Regions from separate parts of the Dyella sp. AD56 genome, predicted to be linked through region 1. Evidence: predicted binding sites of a transcription regulator. Region 1 holds the regulator's gene; the other holds the start of a gene.
What was found. The regulator HrcA, encoded in region 1, represses chaperone genes, less so after heat shock. The targets are predictions, from matches to a motif close to TTNGCACTCNNNNNNNNNGAGTGCNAA.
Positions count from the first base shown of each region.

Region 2: rpoH (RNA polymerase sigma factor RpoH) is a predicted target of HrcA. The motif match lies at 1,637-1,663, and genes of this name have one in related genera.

Region 1 is NZ_NRDP01000024.1:71,081-75,041, reverse strand. It holds gene recN (DNA repair protein RecN) at 211-1,881, opposite strand; gene hrcA (heat-inducible transcriptional repressor HrcA) at 2,074-3,126, shown strand; gene grpE (nucleotide exchange factor GrpE) at 3,213-3,746, shown strand; gene dnaK (molecular chaperone DnaK) at 3,906-3,961, shown strand, end outside.
Region 2 is NZ_NRDP01000007.1:61,489-65,449, forward strand. It holds gene DyAD56_RS06385 (response regulator) at 1-808, shown strand, start outside; gene ung (uracil-DNA glycosylase) at 805-1,506, shown strand; gene rpoH (RNA polymerase sigma factor RpoH) at 1,693-2,550, shown strand; gene DyAD56_RS06400 (response regulator transcription factor) at 2,662-3,363, shown strand; gene DyAD56_RS06405 (HAMP domain-containing sensor histidine kinase) at 3,360-3,961, shown strand, end outside.

The DNA.
Region 1 (3,961 bases):
GCCTTCGGCGAGTTGTCTGATGGCGCGGCGCTTTTCTGCTCGTCATTCCGGCGTAGGCCGGAATCCAGTGACCTCAATACTGGGTTTTGGCGGCTCCTTGGATTGGAGCGTGTCGCGAAAACTCAGCACACCTGCTACTGGATTCCGGCCTACGCCGGAATGACGGTCGTCTGAGGCGTCGCCAAGCTCGTGTTGCCGGCGCTCTTTAGATCAAACCTGCGCCCGCTCCAGCATCTGCTTGGCGTGTGCTCGCGTTTCGCGCGTGATTTCCACGCCACCCAGCATGCGGGCCAACTCATCGCGCCGGCCGTTGGCGTCGAGCTTCTCGATGCGTGTGCGGGTGGATTCGCCATCGCTCGCCTTGCTCACGCGCAGATGCGCGTGGCCTTGCGCGGCCACCTGCGGCAAGTGGGTGACGCACAACACCTGGCGTTGCGCGCCAAGTGAGCGCAGTTTCTGGCCGACCACTTCGGCCACGGCGCCACCGATACCGGTATCTACTTCGTCGAACACCATGGTCCCAACGGTGTCCTTGCCGAGCGTGGCCACTTCGATAGCCAGGCTGATGCGGGCCAGTTCGCCACCCGAGGCGACCTTGCGTAGCGCGCGCGGTGGCTGGCCGGGGTTGGCGCTGACCAGCAGTTCGCAACGCTCGCGCCCCTGCGGATCGGGCTCGTTGTCGCTGGTGGTTTCCAGCTCCACCACAAGGCGGCCACCGCTCATGCCTAGCTCACCCATCAGGGCACTGACTTCACCACCCAGGCGATCAGCTGCCTGCTGCCGCGACGTGCTGAGTGTGGCGGCCTGTTCGTCGTACTGCTGTTGCAGACGCGAGCGTTGGCCGGCGAGTTTTTCCAGGGCATCGCCGGCGCCCTCCAGTTCGTCCAACTCCCCGCGCAAGGCGATGGCCTTGTCGTGAAGTTCGGGGACCGGCACCCGATGGCGGCGCGAAAGTTCGTGCAGCCGGGTGAGGTGGGTATCGACCTCGTTGTAGCGCTCCGGGTCCAGATCTACGTCGAGTGCGTAGCGGCCAAGTCCGTCGGCGGCTTCGCTCAGCTGGATGGACGCGTTGTCCAACAGCTCCAGCATGGGAGCAAGGCGGTCGTCCAGCGCGGCGAGCTTGCTCATTTCCAGTTGGGCGCGTCCCAACGCGCGGCGCAGTGCGAACTCGCTTTCGCCGTCGAGCAGTTCCACTACGCCGCCAGCACCTTCAGCCAGCCTGCCGGCGTTGGCCAGTCGCTTGTGGCTGGCTTCCAGTTCGGTGAGTTCGCTGGCGGGCAGGGCCCACTTATCGAGTTCGCCCAGTTCGTGGCTCAGCAGCTCGATGCGTTGCTCGCGATCGTCGCCGCCGCTCAGTTTGCGGATGCGGTTGCCCAGCTCGCGCCATTGCAGGGCCAGTTCACGTACCTGGGCAACCTGTGCCTCGTTGCCGGCGTAGGCATCGAGCAGTCCCATTTGGTGTGTGCGGGAAAGCAGGGCCTGGTGTTCGTGCTGGCCGTGGATTTCCACCAGCAGCGTGGCCAGTTCGCCCAACTGGCTGGCGTTGGCCGGTCGGCCGTTGATCCAGGCGCGCGAGCTGCCCTCGGCACGGATGACGCGGCGTAGCTGACAGGCGTCTTCCTCGTCCAGCTCCTCGCGGCGAAGCCATTCGCGGGCTTCGGGGAGGTGGGTGAGGTCGAACTCGGCGATGAGCTCGGCGCGGTCGCTGCCGGCGCGCACCATGCCGCTGTCCGCGCGAGCGCCCGCCAGCAGCATGAGGGCGTCCACCAGCAGGGATTTACCCGCGCCGGTCTCGCCGCTGACGACAGTGAGGCCTGGGCCGAAGGCGATCTCGGCTTCTTCGACGACGGCGAAATGACGAACGTAGAGCGAGGTGAGCATGGGCGGCGAGGTGGTGAAGTCGGGGGATTGTAAGGGGGAGGGGATGGGGGGCGGCTAGTGGGGTGCAGGCCCGGGAGACGACATGCCGTCGTCTGGCCCGTTCCGATACGCCTGCCGCCCAACCCTGTCCCCATTTCTTGCAAACTTTGCCGCTAGACCTTATTTCTTGTCTGTCTCACGGATTGCTACAGCATGCCTGCCGCCCAACTCGATGCCCGCGCACGACGCCTGTTGCGCACATTGATTGCCCAATACCTTGCCGACGGCGAGCCGGTGGGGTCGCGCACGCTATCGCGGTCGTCCGGCTTGGATGTGAGCCCGGCCACCATCCGTAACATCATGTCGGACCTGGAAGAGGCCGGGTTGGTGGCGTCGCCGCACACGTCTGCCGGCCGTGTACCGACGCCTCGCGGCCTGCGCTTGTTCGTCGACAGCCTGATCGAGCTGCAGCCCCTGCCGCAGGACGAGATGGCGCGTCTACGCCGCGAGCTGCCGCCGGGCCTCACCACCACTCGCGACCTGCTCGGCAACGTATCGACCCTGTTGTCGGCGATGACGCAGTTCGCTGGCGTGGTCACGGTGCCGCGGCAGGCCGATTTTCCGCTGCGCCATATCGATTTCGTGGCATTGCCCGATGCCCGCGTGCTGGTGATCCTGGTGTTCTCGGACAATCAGGTGCAGAACCGCATCGTCCAGTTGGCCAAACCACTGGACGGCAGCGAGCTGGAGCAGGCGGCCAACTATCTCAATGCCCAGTTTGCCGGCCTGCGTTTGGACGACATTCGTGCCCATCTGCTGCGCGAACTGCGTGAGGCCAGTGGCGAACTCAATCGGTTGATGTCCAGCGCGGTGGAGCTGGCGGCGGCCTCGTTCGCCCCGCAAGGCGATAGCGATGACGTACTGGTCAGCGGCCAGACCAATCTGATGGGATACTCGGAACTGGCCAACCTGGAGCGCCTGCGCGAGCTGTTCGAGGCGTTCCAGAAGAAAAGCGAGCTGCTGCAGCTCATGGAAGTGTGCGCCAAGGCCCCTGGCGTGCGCCTGTTCATCGGTGAAGAATCAGGGTTTGCGGCGCTGGACGGTTGTAGCGTGGTCACGGCCAGCTACGGCACCCAGGGGCGCGTGCTGGGCGCGATCGGAGTGATTGGCCCTACCCGCATGGCCTACGAACGGGTGATTCCCGTGGTGCAGGCGACGGCCGGTTTGCTCAGTGACGCCTTGAATCGCGTCGCGACGACCTTATAACGCGCTCGGGAGGCGGGGTTTTACCCGCAAGTGATTGACGGTTGGTGCGTCACGGCACCGGCCACGGATAAGGCTTGGAGTGATTCATGCAAAGCAACGATCCAACGGCGTCCACCGGGACGCAGGGCCCAGGCGGGCAGGGTGACGCGACTGGCGTCGAGCTGGAAGCGCTGAAGGCGCGTATCGCCGAACTGGAAGTGACCAACGTCGAATTGCGCGACACCGTGCTGCGCGAGAAGGCGGAGATCGAGAACCAGCGCCGTCGCCTGCATCGTGACGTCGAGCAAGCTCGCCGTTTTGCCAACGAAAAGCTGCTGAACGAGCTGCTGCCGATTTACGACGGCCTCGAGCGCGGCCTGGAAGTGGAGGGCGGCGACGTGGCCAGCGTCCGCGAGGGCATCGCACTGACGCTGAAGTCGTTGCTGAAGATCGCCGAGAACAATGGCCTGGTGCAGGTCGATCCGGTGGGTCAGCCGCTGGATCCTGAAAAGCATCACGCCGTGAGCATGGTGGAGGCCCCGGGTGCGGCCCCCAACACGGTCGTCAACGTGCTCCAGAAGGGCTACGTGCTGAACGACCGGCTTCTGCGCCCCGCGTTGGTGGCGGTCGCCAAGGAGTGACGCCCCGGCCCGTGGTCGAGGACGCCTGAACGGCGTCCCCTACGGGCTTAGGCGGAAAGGCATACGGGGTCTTGTCGGCATTGAGATGAAACGTGCCGAGCCCCATCTGGAAACCAGTCGCGGCCGAGGGGTCGCTTAAAGAATTCGGGAGTAGACAACATGGGTAAAATCATCGGTATCGACCTGGGCACGACCAACTCGTGCGTTGCCGTGAT
Region 2 (3,961 bases), on a different contig from region 1:
GGCGCCCAGGGTGCTGGTAGTAGATGGTTCCAAGGTGGTGCGCCAGTTGATTGCCCGTGTGCTGAAGAGTGAACTGCCCGACAGTGACGTGGTGGGTGCGGGCAACGGTGCGGAAGCCAAGGAGCTGCTCGAAAGTCGCGCGTTCGACTTCATCACCATCGCATTGCGGCTGCCCGACATGGACGGGCTGGAGCTCGCGCGCCACGTGCGCGAATCTGCGGCGCAGGCCTACGTGCCTGTCGTCGTGGTATCCGGCGACGTGGACGATCGTCTGCATAACCGCACGTTGGGCGAGCACGTTACCGATTACTTCGACAAGTCGCTGGGCTTCCAGGCGCTGGCGGAATTCATCCGTGGCTACGTGAAACCCTCCGACACCGCCGAGGGTGAAGTGCTCTACGTGGAAGACAGCCGAGTGGTGGCGCTGGCGACGCGCCGCATTCTGGAAAAGCACGGCCTTACCGTGTACCACGTGGTCAGCGTCGAAGATGCGCTGGTGCTGCTCGACAAGGCGAAGGAGCAGGCGAAAGTCGGTGCCGACATCGTGCTTACCGACGTCAGCTTGAAGGGTGAGCTCACCGGTGGCGACCTGCTTGAACGCATCCGGCGCGACTATGGTTATGGCAAGGGTCGGCTGCCCGTGCTGGTGATGACGGGTGACGAGAATCCGGCCAACCAGGCCGCGCTGCTGCGTGCCGGTGCCAACGACCTGGTCGAGAAGCCCATTGAGGAAAAACTGTTGATGACCAAGTTGCTGTTCCAACTACGCGTTTCGCAGCACCTGCGCGAGCGGGGCGACGCGGCGTGACCGACGATCGTGTGAAGCTGGAGCCTTCGTGGAAGGCGCGTGTCGGCGACTATCTGGGCCGGCCCGACATGCAGGCATTGGGGGACTTCCTACGCGTCGAAAAGCAGGCGGGGAAGGTGATCTACCCTCCCGGCCCTGAGATCTTTGCCGCCTTCGATCACACCCCGTTCGACGCGGTGCGAGTGGTGATCCTGGGCCAGGACCCGTACCACGGACCGAATCAGGCCCATGGGCTGTGCTTCTCGGTACGCCCGGGAATCCCGGCGCCGCCCTCGCTGCAGAACATCTTCAAAGAGATCCACCGGGACCTGGGCTTTCGGGCGCCGGATCATGGCTGTCTGACGCCTTGGGCTGACCGAGGTGTGCTGCTGCTCAACGCCGTGCTTACCGTCCAGCAGAGCTTGGCCGCCTCCCACCAGGGCAAGGGTTGGGAAGGGTTTACCGACGCCGCCATCGACGCCCTCAACCGCGAGCGGGAAGGGCTGGTGTTCATGTTGTGGGGCTCCTACGCCCAGAAAAAGGGCCAGCTGATCGACAGTCGCCGCCATTGCGTTTTGCGCTCGGTGCACCCATCTCCCTTGTCAGCGCATCGGGGTTTTATCGGTTGCGGGCACTTCTCGGCGGCGAACCGGTATCTGGAAAGCCGTGGGGTCGCACCGATCGACTGGTCCCTGCCAATGCGCTCAGAACTCGGCTGAAACGGCCTTTTCACGGTCGCTGAACCGCCGACTAGGCACTGTGGAGCCTCCCCTGGGCGCCTCGCTGGACAGGTGTTCCAAATTCCTGTACTATTCAGTTCATCAAAGGTCCCGGAACCTTTCGGGGCCTTTAGCACTCTCACTATCCGAGTGCTAAGCTGATCCCCTATTCAGGAGGTTCCACCCATGTCTCAAGCTTTGGTGACCGCCAACCTGCCGGTGCCGAGTGTCGTCGGCAGTCTGGATGCGTATATCTCGGCGGTCCATCGGATTCCGGTGCTCAGCCAGGACGAGGAGCAGACGCTGTCGCGTCGCTACAACGAACAAGAAGACCTGGAATCGGCTCGCAAGCTGGTAATGGCGCACCTGCGTTTCGTGGTGCACGTCGCCCGCGGCTACAGCGGCTACGGTCTGCAGATCGCCGACCTCATCCAGGAAGGCAACATCGGCCTGATGAAGGCCGTCAAGCGCTTCAACCCTGACCAGGGCGTGCGTCTGGTGAGCTTCGCCGTGCACTGGATCCGTGCCGAAATGCACGAGTTCATCCTGCGCAACTGGCGCATCGTGAAGGTCGCCACCACCAAGGCGCAGCGCAAGCTGTTCTTCAACCTGCGCAAGAGCAAGAAGCGCCTGGGCTGGATGAACGCCGAAGAAGTGCGCGTGGTCGCGAAGGATCTGGGCGTGCCGGAAGCAACGGTGCGCGAGATGGAATCGCGACTGTCTGGCCGTGATATCGGCTTCGAAGCCCCGGCTGACGCCGAGGACGATGCCAAGCCGGCACCGGAAGCGTTTCTGATCGACGAAGGCGCGGATCCGTACGAGAACGTGGCCGACGCCGACCATGCCGACAATCAGCTCGATACGCTGTCGACGGCACTTCGGAACCTGGATGAGCGTTCACGCGACATCATCCAGCGCCGCTGGCTCAACGAAGAAAAGGCCACACTGCAGGATCTTGCGGACGAGTACGGCGTCTCTGCCGAACGCATCCGCCAGGTCGAGGCCAACGCCATGAAGAAGATGCGCGGCCTCTTCGCTGCCTGATCTTCGGTGTAAGCGTAAGATGACAAACGGCCCCGATTGGGGCCGTTTGGCTTTGCGGGGACATGGCTGCCTCCGCATCCCTATCACTGGATTCCAGGTTTTATGGTTGCCATGCCCCACGTGCTGGTCATCGAAGACGACGAAACCACCGCGCGCGAGATCGTCGCGGAGCTCAGCGTGCACGGTATGCAGGCCGAGTGGGTGGCTAATGGCCGTGACGGCCTCGACCGTGCCATGCAACGCGATTACGACCTGATCACGCTGGATCGCATGTTGCCCGGCATGGATGGCATCGACGTGGTGGCCGAGTTGCGCCGTGCGGGTCGCGATACGCCTGTGCTGATGATCAGCGCGCTGAGCGACGTGGACGAACGCGTACGTGGTTTGCGCGCCGGTGGCGACGACTATCTCACCAAGCCGTTCGCTCCCGATGAAATGTCCGCCCGCGCCGAAGTACTGCTACGCCGGCGCCAGCCGCAGGCGGTCGTGCAGCGCCTGCGCGTGGCCGATCTCGAGCTGGATCTGGTCAGTCATGTGGCCTACCGCGGTGGCCAGCCGCTGACGCTGCTGCCTACCGAATATCGCTTGCTCGAATTCCTGATGCGCAACTCGGGGCAGGTGCTCACGCGCACGATGATTTTCGAGACGGTGTGGGGCTTCCACTTTGACCCCGGCACCAACGTGATCGACGTGCATATCGCCCGCCTCCGGCGAAAGATCGACGGCACCGGGCAACTGGCGCTGATCCATACGGTGCGCGGCACCGGTTATATGATCGCGGCCGCTAATGAAACAGCTTCGGTGGTGTCATGAACGGACATCCAAACAGCTGGCACTCCACCACATCACGGCTGATCCTGATCTACGGCTCGCTGTTCGTTGTATGGTGCGCCGTGCTGGTCGGTGTGATCCAGTGGGAAACTACGCGCTACCTCAACACGGTTATTGACCAGATGTTGCAGCAGCGCATGCATTACATCGCTTCGACGGACCCGACGCGGCTCGCCACCACGGTCGATGCGGCGGCCGCCATCGATCCGCACGGCATCATGTCGGTTGGCCTGTTCGACAAGGATCACCAGCCGGTCGCCGGCAACATCGATCATCTGCCGGCGTCGCTGTTGCGCGATGGCCAGGTGCATCTGCTCAGGCACGGTCTGCCACGACCGGATCGGGACGCTGAGCGCGTAAGGGCGCGTGGACTGGCGACGACATTGCCGAACGGCGACATCCTGGTTATCGCCAAGGACATCAGCACCATCGACGGCATCGGCGCGATCATCCGCCGTGCGTTGCTGTGGGGTATATCGCTGACCATCATTCCTGGCTTGCTCGGCGGGTTCCTGCTGCGGCGTGGTCCGGAGAAGCGGATCCGCCAGTTGCAGGAAGCGACCGACCCGATTCGCCAGGG